Regions from separate parts of the [Micrococcus luteus] ATCC 49442 genome, predicted to be linked through region 2. Evidence: riboswitches for the same ligand, from Rfam matches in the RefSeq annotation. Region 2 holds a riboswitch; each other region holds the start of a gene.
What was found. A riboswitch is a leader RNA that binds a small molecule or an ion and turns the genes downstream of it on or off. The one in region 2 is predicted to bind cyclic di-AMP.
Positions count from the first base shown of each region.

Region 1 (3,248 bases), 1.8 Mb from region 2:
TGGGGTACTGCGTGTCCGGGGCCCTTGCGGTAAAAACCGAAGACAGCCAGATCAATATCAGCGCCGGTGATTCGTACACCATCCCGCCCGGCCATGACGCCTGGGTAGACGGCGACCAGCCATTCGTCGGCATCGAATTCCTCAGCGCTGCGGAGTTCGCCAAGCCGGCCGGCGGCTGAGCGCGGCCGGGATCGGTCGGCGGCGGGAGGCGGTCAGTACCAGTTCCTGATTATCGAGTGGTTCCACGCGGCGCAAGGTGAATTGTAGCGGTCAAGGATATAGGCGAGTCCCCAGTCCACCTGGGTCCGGTAGCTGGTGAGCCAGTCGCTTCCCGCGCTCGCATACTTACTGGCCGGCAGCGCCTGGGCGATGCCGTACGCACCTGAGTCCGGGTTGGTGGCCGTGGTCAGCCAGTTGGATTCCTTCGTCCAGAGCTGCGCCAGGCACTGGAACTGGTCCTGGCCCCACCCGTAGGCGGACAGCCTCCCGGCAGCGTAGCTCCTGGCGCCTGCGGGGTCGTTGACCCCGCCGCCCGGAACAGAGGGGACGACGACGGGCGGCGGCTTCGGCGTCGGACTTTCAGCAGGAGGTGCCGGGGCAGGCACTCCGGGAGCAGGATTCTGCGGGGCAGGGGCGGCCGGGGCTGGCTTCGCCGGGGTCTGGGCCGCTGCGGTCGCTGCCTGGCGGCGTGCCTGCTCTTCCGCCGCCGCACGCTTTGCCGCCTGCGACACTTCGAAGGCTGCCAGCGCGGCCTGACCCTGACGGAACTCACCCTCCACTGCAGCCGTTGTTCCCTTGAGCGAGGCGAGCTGGGCGGTGAGTTCGGTGCTGCGTTCCTGTTGCTCCGCGACCTGCTGCGACATCGCCTGCTGGGCCGACCGGGCTGCGGCCAGCTTCGTTTGCGCTTCCCCGGCCAGCCGTTCGCGTTCGGCTTTGGCCGCGCGCTCCTGGCCGGCGAGCGCCTCCGCCGCCTTCTCAGCCTCTGCTGATTTGTGGACCAGGGACGCCGTCCTGTCGCTGACGATCCGGACGATGTTCAGCCCGTGCATGCTGTTGGTCTGCACGGCGTCGAGCGCCACGAAGAACCCGATGTTTGTCCCGCCGGTCTTGTACGACTGTGCTGCGAGCGCACCAATTTCCTTCTTATGACGGGTTGCATCCTCCTGCGCACGGGCCACCTGCGCGGCCAGGGCATCCACCCTCGAACTGACCGCCTGAAGCTCAGCCCCGGTCACCGCATACTCGGCGGCGGCGGTGACGGCGGCATTTCCGAGGGCTTCGGACCGGGTCTGCAATCCGCCCAGCAGGTCGCCAATCCTGGCGACTTCCGCTGCGGTGCCGGCCTCGGTTTGCCTGGCTTTCTCCACGTCCTGCCATGAGGGGTATCCATCGGGCGGGGTGTCGGCTGCCGCGTATGCATGCGTGCCGCATAACGAACCGGCGACGGCCAGTACGAGGACTGCGGCCACTGCGGACGGCCGCCTGTTTTGTGGGATCGGACACATAGTTGGTGAGCTTACCGGGCATATATCGGTTTCGGGGCCTGACCTGCGATGCTATTACCACAACCAGGAAAAATTGCTGGCACCTTCAAGCGTGTTTTGGCCCTACATTCCGTTATCGGAATGTGACATTTGGGAAAACCAGCGGCTATGGTCGTTCGGTGCCCTGGTTCAAAGCCAGGACATTCCCGTCAGTATGCCGAGCCCTGCCGCTGACCCGGGATCCCAGCGCAATTGAACTGGCAGGGACGGGGGAACCACATTTTCACGGCTTCAGCTGAGGCCTTGGGGTTAAGTCGTTTGCGTCCCGTCCTGCACGGTGGCGCACGGCCGGGTGTCTCCGACCCGAACCCGACAGCTCACCCCGCAGGCATGGGAGAGGCAATCAACCATGTCCAAGAAGTACACTGCCGCACGCCATCGTGCCGCCACCACCCCTACTACGTCCCTTGCCCTGACGATCGGACGGCCGGCCCTTGTTGTCGCCGCCGCTTCAGGCCTGTTTTTCGGTTTCAGCGCTCCGGCACACGCCGGGGTCAGCGGACCGGACAACTCCGGCACGGGTAACGTTCAGGCACAGTCCAGCGCACCGGTAGCAGCCGTCGCTCCGGCCCCGGCCCCCGCAACGGCCAATGTCCACACCGTCGTCTCCGGCGACACGCTGGGCGAGATCTCTGCCGCCAACGGCGTAGCCCTCAACGATGTCCTGGCCGCCAATGGCCTGGCGCTGTCCTCGATCATTTACCCGGGCGACCAGATCCAGATCCCCGCCGCCGGTCAGGCAGCCCCGGCAGCCGCACCGGCACCGGCAGCCGCCCCGGCACCGGCAGCACCCGCAGCCCCGGCAGCCGCCCCGGCTGCTCCCGCCAACACCGGCATCCAGCTGGCGTCAACCTCCGCACCGGTTCAGGCTCCCGCCCCTGTCCAGGCCCCGACCGGCGCTGCCGGCTCGGCAATCCTGGCCGCGGCCTACGGCCAGCTCGGAGTACAGCAGGACTGCACCGCCATGGTGGAGAAGGCCCTTCGCTCGGTCGGTAAGAGCGTTGGAGACCTGGCCCCGGGCCAGTTCTACCAGTACGGCAGCGTTGTTGGCTCGCCTGCCCCGGGTGACCTTGTCATCACTGCCGGTCACGTTGGCGTCTTCGCCGGCAACGGCCAGGTTGTCAGCGGCGGCGTGGACGGTTTTAAGACCGAGGTCCACTCCATCAGCTGGCTCCAGGGCGCTTCCTTCGTCCGCGTAGCGTGACCCCAGGCCGTTGGACGGCGGCGGTCGGCACACAGCCGCCCGCCGCCGTCGGCCGCTGCTGCATCCTCAGACGTGCTGCCCAAACCAGGACAGCGTGTCATTCCACGCAGCGGTCGCCTGGGCCTCGTTATAGCGTTCCCCGGTGTCATTGTGGAAAGCGTGGTCCACGCCCGGGTAGACGATGAGCTGATGCGTCACAGTGGTGGCGGCCAAGGCATCGCGGAGGGCCGGCATCGCGCCGGTGATCCGCTGGTCCAGTTCGGCGTACACCCCGAATGCGGCAGCTTTGATGGCCGGCACCTTGTTCAGGTCCGGAGCCGGACCATAAAACGCTGCGGTGGCTTTCAGGCCTGGCAGCTCGGTAGCCGCCTGCCAGGTAATGCCGCCGCCGAAACAGTATCCGTTCATGGCAATGCGTCCGGACTCCACGAAGTCCTGGGCCTGGAGGTAATCAAAGGCTGCCGCGAAGTCGCCTACATGACGGGCCGCCCCTGCCTTGG
Region 1 covers NZ_JAAAXP010000001.1:569,102-572,349, reverse strand. Annotated here, with positions in the region: gene GUV69_RS02660 (cupin domain-containing protein) at 1-179, shown strand, start outside; gene GUV69_RS02655 (coiled-coil domain-containing protein) at 213-1,469, opposite strand; cyclic di-AMP (ydaO/yuaA leader) riboswitch at 1,720-1,890, shown strand; gene GUV69_RS02650 (C40 family peptidase) at 1,894-2,748, shown strand; gene GUV69_RS02645 (dienelactone hydrolase family protein) at 2,815-3,248, opposite strand, start outside.
Region 1: another riboswitch for cyclic di-AMP. It lies ahead of GUV69_RS02650 (C40 family peptidase); the one in region 2 lies ahead of GUV69_RS10560 (C40 family peptidase).

Region 2 (3,248 bases):
AACTGGCAGAGGCGGAGGAACCACAACCGGCAGTCAAAAAGCTGCCTTGGGGTGAAGTCCGTCAGCAGCAAGCCTTTCCAGCGAAAGAATCTCCCGGGATACCCCTGCGCCAAATGCTTGCCACGGCGGACCGGGTCTTTGAACTCTCTGACCCGAATCCGACAGCTAACTTCGCAGGCTATCCAGAGAGGAACATTCTTGACCACGCAATACTCCAGGGGCCGCCGCCGGGCGGCAGGCCCCGCTTCGGCGCCGCGGGCTGCCGAGGAATTTTCCGCGGAGAGGCCACGCGACGTACAGCGCGCAGCGCGGCGTCAGCGGCGTGGCGCGTTCAGGCAGATGACCGATTTTGCGGCCGCCAGCGGTATTGGCCAGAAAGCCGGAATTGCCCTCGCGGCCACTGGCCTGGCCCTCACTGTGACGGTTCCGGTCACGGGTCCGGTGATGGCCGACCAGCAGCCCGGCCAGTCCGTCGCCGCGGTTTCCGCAACCCCGCAGCCCGAGATTTCCGCTGAAGCAGCGGCTCAGATCGACTTCAGCCGCTCCTCAGTTGTGACGGAGGGTGACCCCGACGGCAAGCTCAAGCAGTTGCTGAGTGCGCAGTCTGCCGGCTCCATTACGCCTGCGGCCTCCGCGGGCAGCCTGGGCGCACCGCTCGCAGAACTTTCCACGGCGTCACCGTTCGGATTCCGGATCAGCCCCATCACGGGCGGGTCCGGGGACTTCCACCGCGGCCAGGACTTCATGGCCCAGTGCGGTACGTCGGTGCTGGCTGCTGCCAGTGGCACCGTGACGTTCGTCGGCTGGCACCAGTACGGCGGCGGCAACCGGGTAGTGGTGGACCATGGCAACGGCCTGGAGACCACGTACAACCACCTGTCGTCCGCAACGGTCAGCACAGGCCAGACAGTGACCCGCGGCGATGTCGTGGCCCTCAGCGGCACCACGGGGGCCTCCACGGGCTGCCACCTCCACTTTGAAGTCCAGGTCAACGGCGAAGTTGTTGACCCCACAGGCTGGCTCTAAGCGCAAAATGAGCGCTAGCTCTCAATTCACCGAGACCTGCCGTGACCTGAATGTGACATTGGCTCTGAACTGCTGTAACGTCTAAAGCGCGTCAACTTTTCCGAAGTTGACGTTCTTGAGTGGATTGCCTAGCTCTGCCACCGCTCAAGGTCCGTTCGCATGAATTCGTCTGGCAGGGGCGGGGGAACCAATTTTGGTCTTCGATCCTGAAGGCCTTGGGGTTAAGTCGCAAAGCTTCCCAGGAAGCGGCGCGGCCGGGTGACTCCCATCCGAATCCGACAGCTCACCTCGCAGGCATTGGGAGAGGCTACCTTCGTGTCTTCACGCCATAATTCTGCGCGCCACCGCGCGCAAACGGTTCGCACCAACCCCTTGGGCTCCGTGTCCAAGGCTGTTAGTGCAAACGCCGGGACCGTAGGTCGCCAGGCTGCTGTCATCGCAGCTGCGTCAGGTCTGATCCTGACCATGGGGCTTCCGGCCAACGCCGCGGACACCACTGCAGGTGTGTCCGCCTCCACCGAGTCCGGTTCAACGCAGACTGCGCTTGCCGTCACTGCCGCGCCCACGGCCACGGTTTCCTTCGAGCGCATTGTGGTCGAGACCACGCCGGCGCCGAAGATCGAACCGGTCCGTGCACAGTCCACGGCTTCCGAAACAGCAGCCGAAGCGGCAGCTGAAACGGAAACCGCCGCTGCCGGTGCAGCCGAGACCAAGCTTGCGGACACTGTTTCTGCAGCCGCAGGTTCGGGCCTGGCAGCAATTGCGTACACCGGTATCGGCAGCCCTTACGTCTGGGGGGGCACCTCTCCCAATGGCTGGGACTGCTCCGGCTTCACCCAGTGGGTTTACGCCCAGGCCGGCATCAGCATTCCCCGCGTCAATGCCTGGACCGCGATGCGGCCCACCGCAACCCCGGCCCCGGGTGACCTGGTGATGCAGAACGGTGGAGCGCACGTTGGTATCTACGTCGGCAACGGCATGATGATCAGCGCGCTGAACCCGTCGCAGGGCACGTTGCTGCACGCGGTTGCGGCAACAGGATCGTCCTCCTTCTACACCATGGGCTAAATCCGGTTATCCGGATCAACTCCCCGTTTCTTCGCTAGAAACCCTTAAAAAATCCCCGTTCGGGGCGTGCCGGCGTGCCCCCAAGATGCCGGCGCGTCCACAGCCCTCGGGCTGCCCAAAAGGCCCTGAGGAACACGAAAGAGAGAAATTTTAATGACTACTCGTGCAACTGTTGCACGGCACCGCGCCGAGGTCACCAAGACCAACTCGCTTGCTGTCATTGCCAAGGCTGTCGGCGACAACGCCGGTGGCATGGGCCGCCAGGCCGCGGTTATCGCTGCTGCCTCCGGCCTGGTCCTGACCAGCGGGATTGCGGCCAACGCCGCAGACACCAACATTCAGCGGGAAGCCGCTTCGGCCTCCAACCTTGAGGTTGAGGTTTCAGCGCCGGCCATCATTTCGGCTGCCTCCACCATCGCCATCTCCTACGAGAAGCCTGCTGTGACCACCACGCCGGCTCCCGTTGAAGAGCCGGAGCCCGTTGTTGAGGCAGTTGAGGCACCTGCCGCACCTGCCGCCCAGCCCGCTGCCGCAATCAAGGTTGCGTCGTCCACCCCGGCTGCCCCGGCCGCGCCCGCCGCTCCCGCTGCCGCCAGCGGCAAGGGCCAGGCCATCCTGTCCGCTGCTTACGCACAGCTCGGCGTAAACCAGGACTGCACCATGCTGGTCACCAACTCTCTCGCCGCCGTCGGAATCAACTTCCACGACTGGCCCGCAGGATACCTCGGCCTCGGCCGCACCGTCAGTGCAGCCGAAGCCCAGCCGGGCGACCTCATCTATTACGCAGACGGTGGAGCAGGCATGGCCCACGTCGCGGTCTACGCCGGCAACGGCCAGGCTGTTCACGGCGGCTACAACGGCAACCAGACCGTTGTGTTCAGCGCCAACGTTGGTTCGGGCCCGGTCTTCATCCGCGTGTCCTAGCAGCTGATTGAACTTCCAAGGGACCTCCGCCTGATGGCGGGGGTCCTTTGTTGTCTGCCGGGCCTTCCGGCACGGATTGGACGCCGGGCAGATTTGACACGTCGCCCCGGACTGAGGTGGATTAGTTAATCCCGGTATTTTTTGTTTACTCTTGTGGTGTCGATCCATAGCCCGGATATGCCGGGGGCAGCCGGCCCTCGTGCCCCTGACGGGTGCGGCCACGAAGAGGT
Region 2 covers NZ_JAAAXP010000001.1:2,343,611-2,346,858, reverse strand. Annotated here, with positions in the region: cyclic di-AMP (ydaO/yuaA leader) riboswitch at 1-195, shown strand, start outside; gene GUV69_RS10565 (M23 family metallopeptidase) at 199-1,026, shown strand; cyclic di-AMP (ydaO/yuaA leader) riboswitch at 1,173-1,337, shown strand; gene GUV69_RS10560 (C40 family peptidase) at 1,408-2,094, shown strand; gene GUV69_RS10555 (NlpC/P60 family protein) at 2,248-3,018, shown strand.

Region 3 (3,248 bases), 140 kb from region 2:
GCGCGAAGGATTTCTACGTCAACAAGGTCGGCTTTAATGCCGACTTCGACGAACGGCCCATGGACGGCATCCGCTTTGTCCAGCTCACGCCACGCGGCTCCGGCTGCTCCATCTGTATTGGCGAGGGCCTCAATGATGCCCCGCCGGGCACAGCCCCGAGCCTGCAGCTGGTGGTCAGTGACATCCACGCCGCCCATGACTACCTCAAGAACAACGGGGTGGAGGTGAGCGACGTGGACGTCCAGGCCTGGGGTCACTTTGTGTACTTCGCGGACCCGGACGGCAACAAGTGGGCCGTGCAGTACATCCCGGGACGGGAAGCCTAGGACACCCGGGACAGGAAGCCTGGAACATTTGGGGCAAGATGGAGCGATGAGCATTCCAGCCCCCGCTTCCACCGTCATGCTTTCCTGCCGTGCAGTCCTCTTCGACATGGACGGCACCCTGGTGGACTCCACCGCGGTCGTCGAGCAGGTGTGGGGTGAGTTCGCCGCACGCTACAGCCTGGACATCGCAGAGATCATCCGGACTTCACATGGTGTGCAGGCCATCGACACTGTGCGGCGGTTCGCGCCGGAGGGTGCAGACGTGGCCGCCCTCACGGAAGAACTCGGCGCAATGGAACGCGTGCGGACCGAGGGGATTGTCGCGCTGCCGGGCGTCGCCCGCCTGCTCCGGAGCCTTCCGGCTGACGCGATCGCGCTGGTCACTTCGGCGGACCGGCTTCTGGCGGATATCCGCATGGAAGCAGCCGGGCTGGCCATGCCGGCAACAGCCCTCACGGCGGACCTGGTGACGCGGGGCAAGCCGCATCCTGAAGGCTACCTGCGGGCCGCTTCACTCCTGGGCGTGGAGCCGGAGGACGCCGTGGTGTTTGAGGATGCGCCGGCAGGGATTGCCGCCGGTGTGGCCGCAGGCATGCGGACCGTGGCCGTGGGTCCCAATACCGGCCCGCTGCCTGAAGGGGTGCTGCATATCCAGGACTACAGTTCAGTCACTGCAGCAGTGGATGCGGACGCCACGGGCCGCAGGATCATTTCATTCCGGCTCTAGGGCCGGCATCCACTTCCATTTGTGCGCAGGAACGGCGCTGCCCCGTCACCGGACACGCAGGGTCCGGCAATGCCGGATGCCGTGGGCTCCCGCTCACGACAGCAGGCCCTGAACCGGGGGATTCAGGGCCTGCTGCGCATCACGGATGCTGAAAAATCGGGCTTAGTACCAGTTGTTCGACAGGTGGAAGTTCAGCGCACCGCACGGTGACTGGTAGCGCTCCTGGATGTAGTTCAGTCCCCAGTTGATCTGGGTGCGGTAGTTGGTGAGCCAGTCCGCACCTGCGCTCGCCATTTTCTCGGCGGGGAGCGACTGGACGATGCCGTAGGCACCGCTGCTGGGGTTGGTGGCCGTGGTGGTCCAGTCAGATTCCTTGGTCCACAGGGTCTGCAGGCACTGCATCTGGTCCGGCGCCCAGCCGTAGCTGGCCAGCTGGCCAGCCGCATATGCCTGGGCTCCGGCGGGGTCGTCCACGGCTACAGCCGGGGCAGGCTCAGGGGCGGGTGCGGGCTCCGGGGCCGGGGCAGGGGCGGGCTCGGGGGCCGGGGCCGGTTCAGCGGCCTGCGGGGCAACGCTGATTTCGGGCTCCGGGGACGGGGCGGCCTTGGCCTGAACCTCTGCTTTTTCCATGCTCAGCTTGGACTCGAGGTCGGCCGTGGACAACTGCTGGGTGTCGCTGGCAGCTGCCAGCTGGCTGGCTTCGTTTGCCTGGCCTGCTGCGCCCACACCGATGAGGAGAGCGCATGCCGCGGTGAAGACGGCTGCCCGCTGGGCCAGGGAGGGAATCTTGCGGTGATTTTTGGTGGACCCGTTCTCCGGGCGCGTTTGTACCTTGGATTCAGACATGATGGATCGCCTCTCACACCTGCGGAGTTAGCTGTCGGGTTCGGATGAGGGCATCCGGCCACACGGAAACATCACGTGCTGGCTTCACCCCAAGGGCATTTACGCCCGGGACTCTGGGTCCCCCGCCTCTGCCTCTGAATACGGGATCCGGGAAGCGGCAGAGCTTGGCGACATCCGGATATGCGGCCCGAACGGGAACCGCACCCCATTGACGCTACAGGAGCGCGGAGCTTAAGTCACATTTTGGTAACGGAGATCACGACGTCGGCGCGTTGCCTTGCGGCGCCGTAACTCCCATGGGAAGGCGCAAAACAAACGCCGTGCGTCCAGGGCGCGATGCTACGTCAACCGTGCCGCCGTGCGCCTCGGCGATTGACTGGACGATGGATAGGCCGAGGCCGCTGGTGCCTTCGGCGGCCCCAACGCCGGACGCGGGCGCAGTGCCTTTGCGGGCCGCGTCTGCGCGGGCAAACCTGGCAAAAACGTGGTCCACGAATTCCGGTGGGATGCCGCCGCCGTCGTCCGTCACGGTAATGACTGCACTGCCGGCGGACTTTTCCACACTGGTGACCACGGTGGTGCCCGGGGCCGTGTGTTTGCGCGCGTTGGAGAGCAGATTTACCAGTACCTGACGAAGCTGCGCCGCGTCGCCATTGACCGACAGCGGCTCATCAGGGAGTTCCAGGCGCCAGTTGTGGCCGGGTGCGATAACTTTTTCATCGCTGACTGCCTCGATCACGAGCTGGGTCAGGTCAACCTCGCTGAGTTTCAGGGGCTGCCCTTCGTCAAGCCGGGCGAGCAGGAGCAGGTCCTCCACCAAGGTGGTCATGCGTTCGGACTGGCTCTGCACGCGTGCGAGGGACTTCCGGCCGTCCGGCGTGAAGTCTTCGGTCATCCGCATCAGCTCCGTGTACCCGCGGATAGCGGTCAACGGGGTGCGCAGTTCATGCGAGGCATCGGCAACGAACTGCCGCACTTTCGTCTCGCTCCGCTGCCGCGCCTCAAGGGCGCTGGCGACGTTGTCCAGCATCAGGTTCAGGGCGTGGCCCACGCTGCCCACTTCGGTTCCGGGATTGGCGTTCGACGGCGGGACGCGCACCGCGAGGGCCACCTCGCCGGCGTCCAGCGGGAGCCGCGCAACCTTGGTTGCCACCTCGGACAGCTGCTCCAGCGGCTGCATGGTCCGGCGGATCAGCACCGTTCCGGCGAGCCCGATCAGCACCAGCCCGCCCAGCGAGACAAAGACGAAGGTCCACACCAGTGAAGCGAGGGTGCTTTCCTTGCCGGCCAGGGGAAGCCCCGTGACCAAAACGTCGCCGAAGCCGGTTTCCACGGCCACAATCCGATAA
Region 3 covers NZ_JAAAXP010000001.1:2,481,789-2,485,036, reverse strand. Annotated here, with positions in the region: gene GUV69_RS11155 (VOC family protein) at 1-326, shown strand, start outside; gene GUV69_RS11150 (HAD-IA family hydrolase) at 373-1,053, shown strand; gene GUV69_RS11145 (aggregation-promoting factor C-terminal-like domain-containing protein) at 1,216-1,899, opposite strand; cyclic di-AMP (ydaO/yuaA leader) riboswitch at 1,905-2,053, opposite strand; gene GUV69_RS11140 (sensor histidine kinase) at 2,156-3,248, opposite strand, start outside.
Region 3: another riboswitch for cyclic di-AMP. It lies ahead of GUV69_RS11145 (aggregation-promoting factor C-terminal-like domain-containing protein); the one in region 2 lies ahead of GUV69_RS10560 (C40 family peptidase).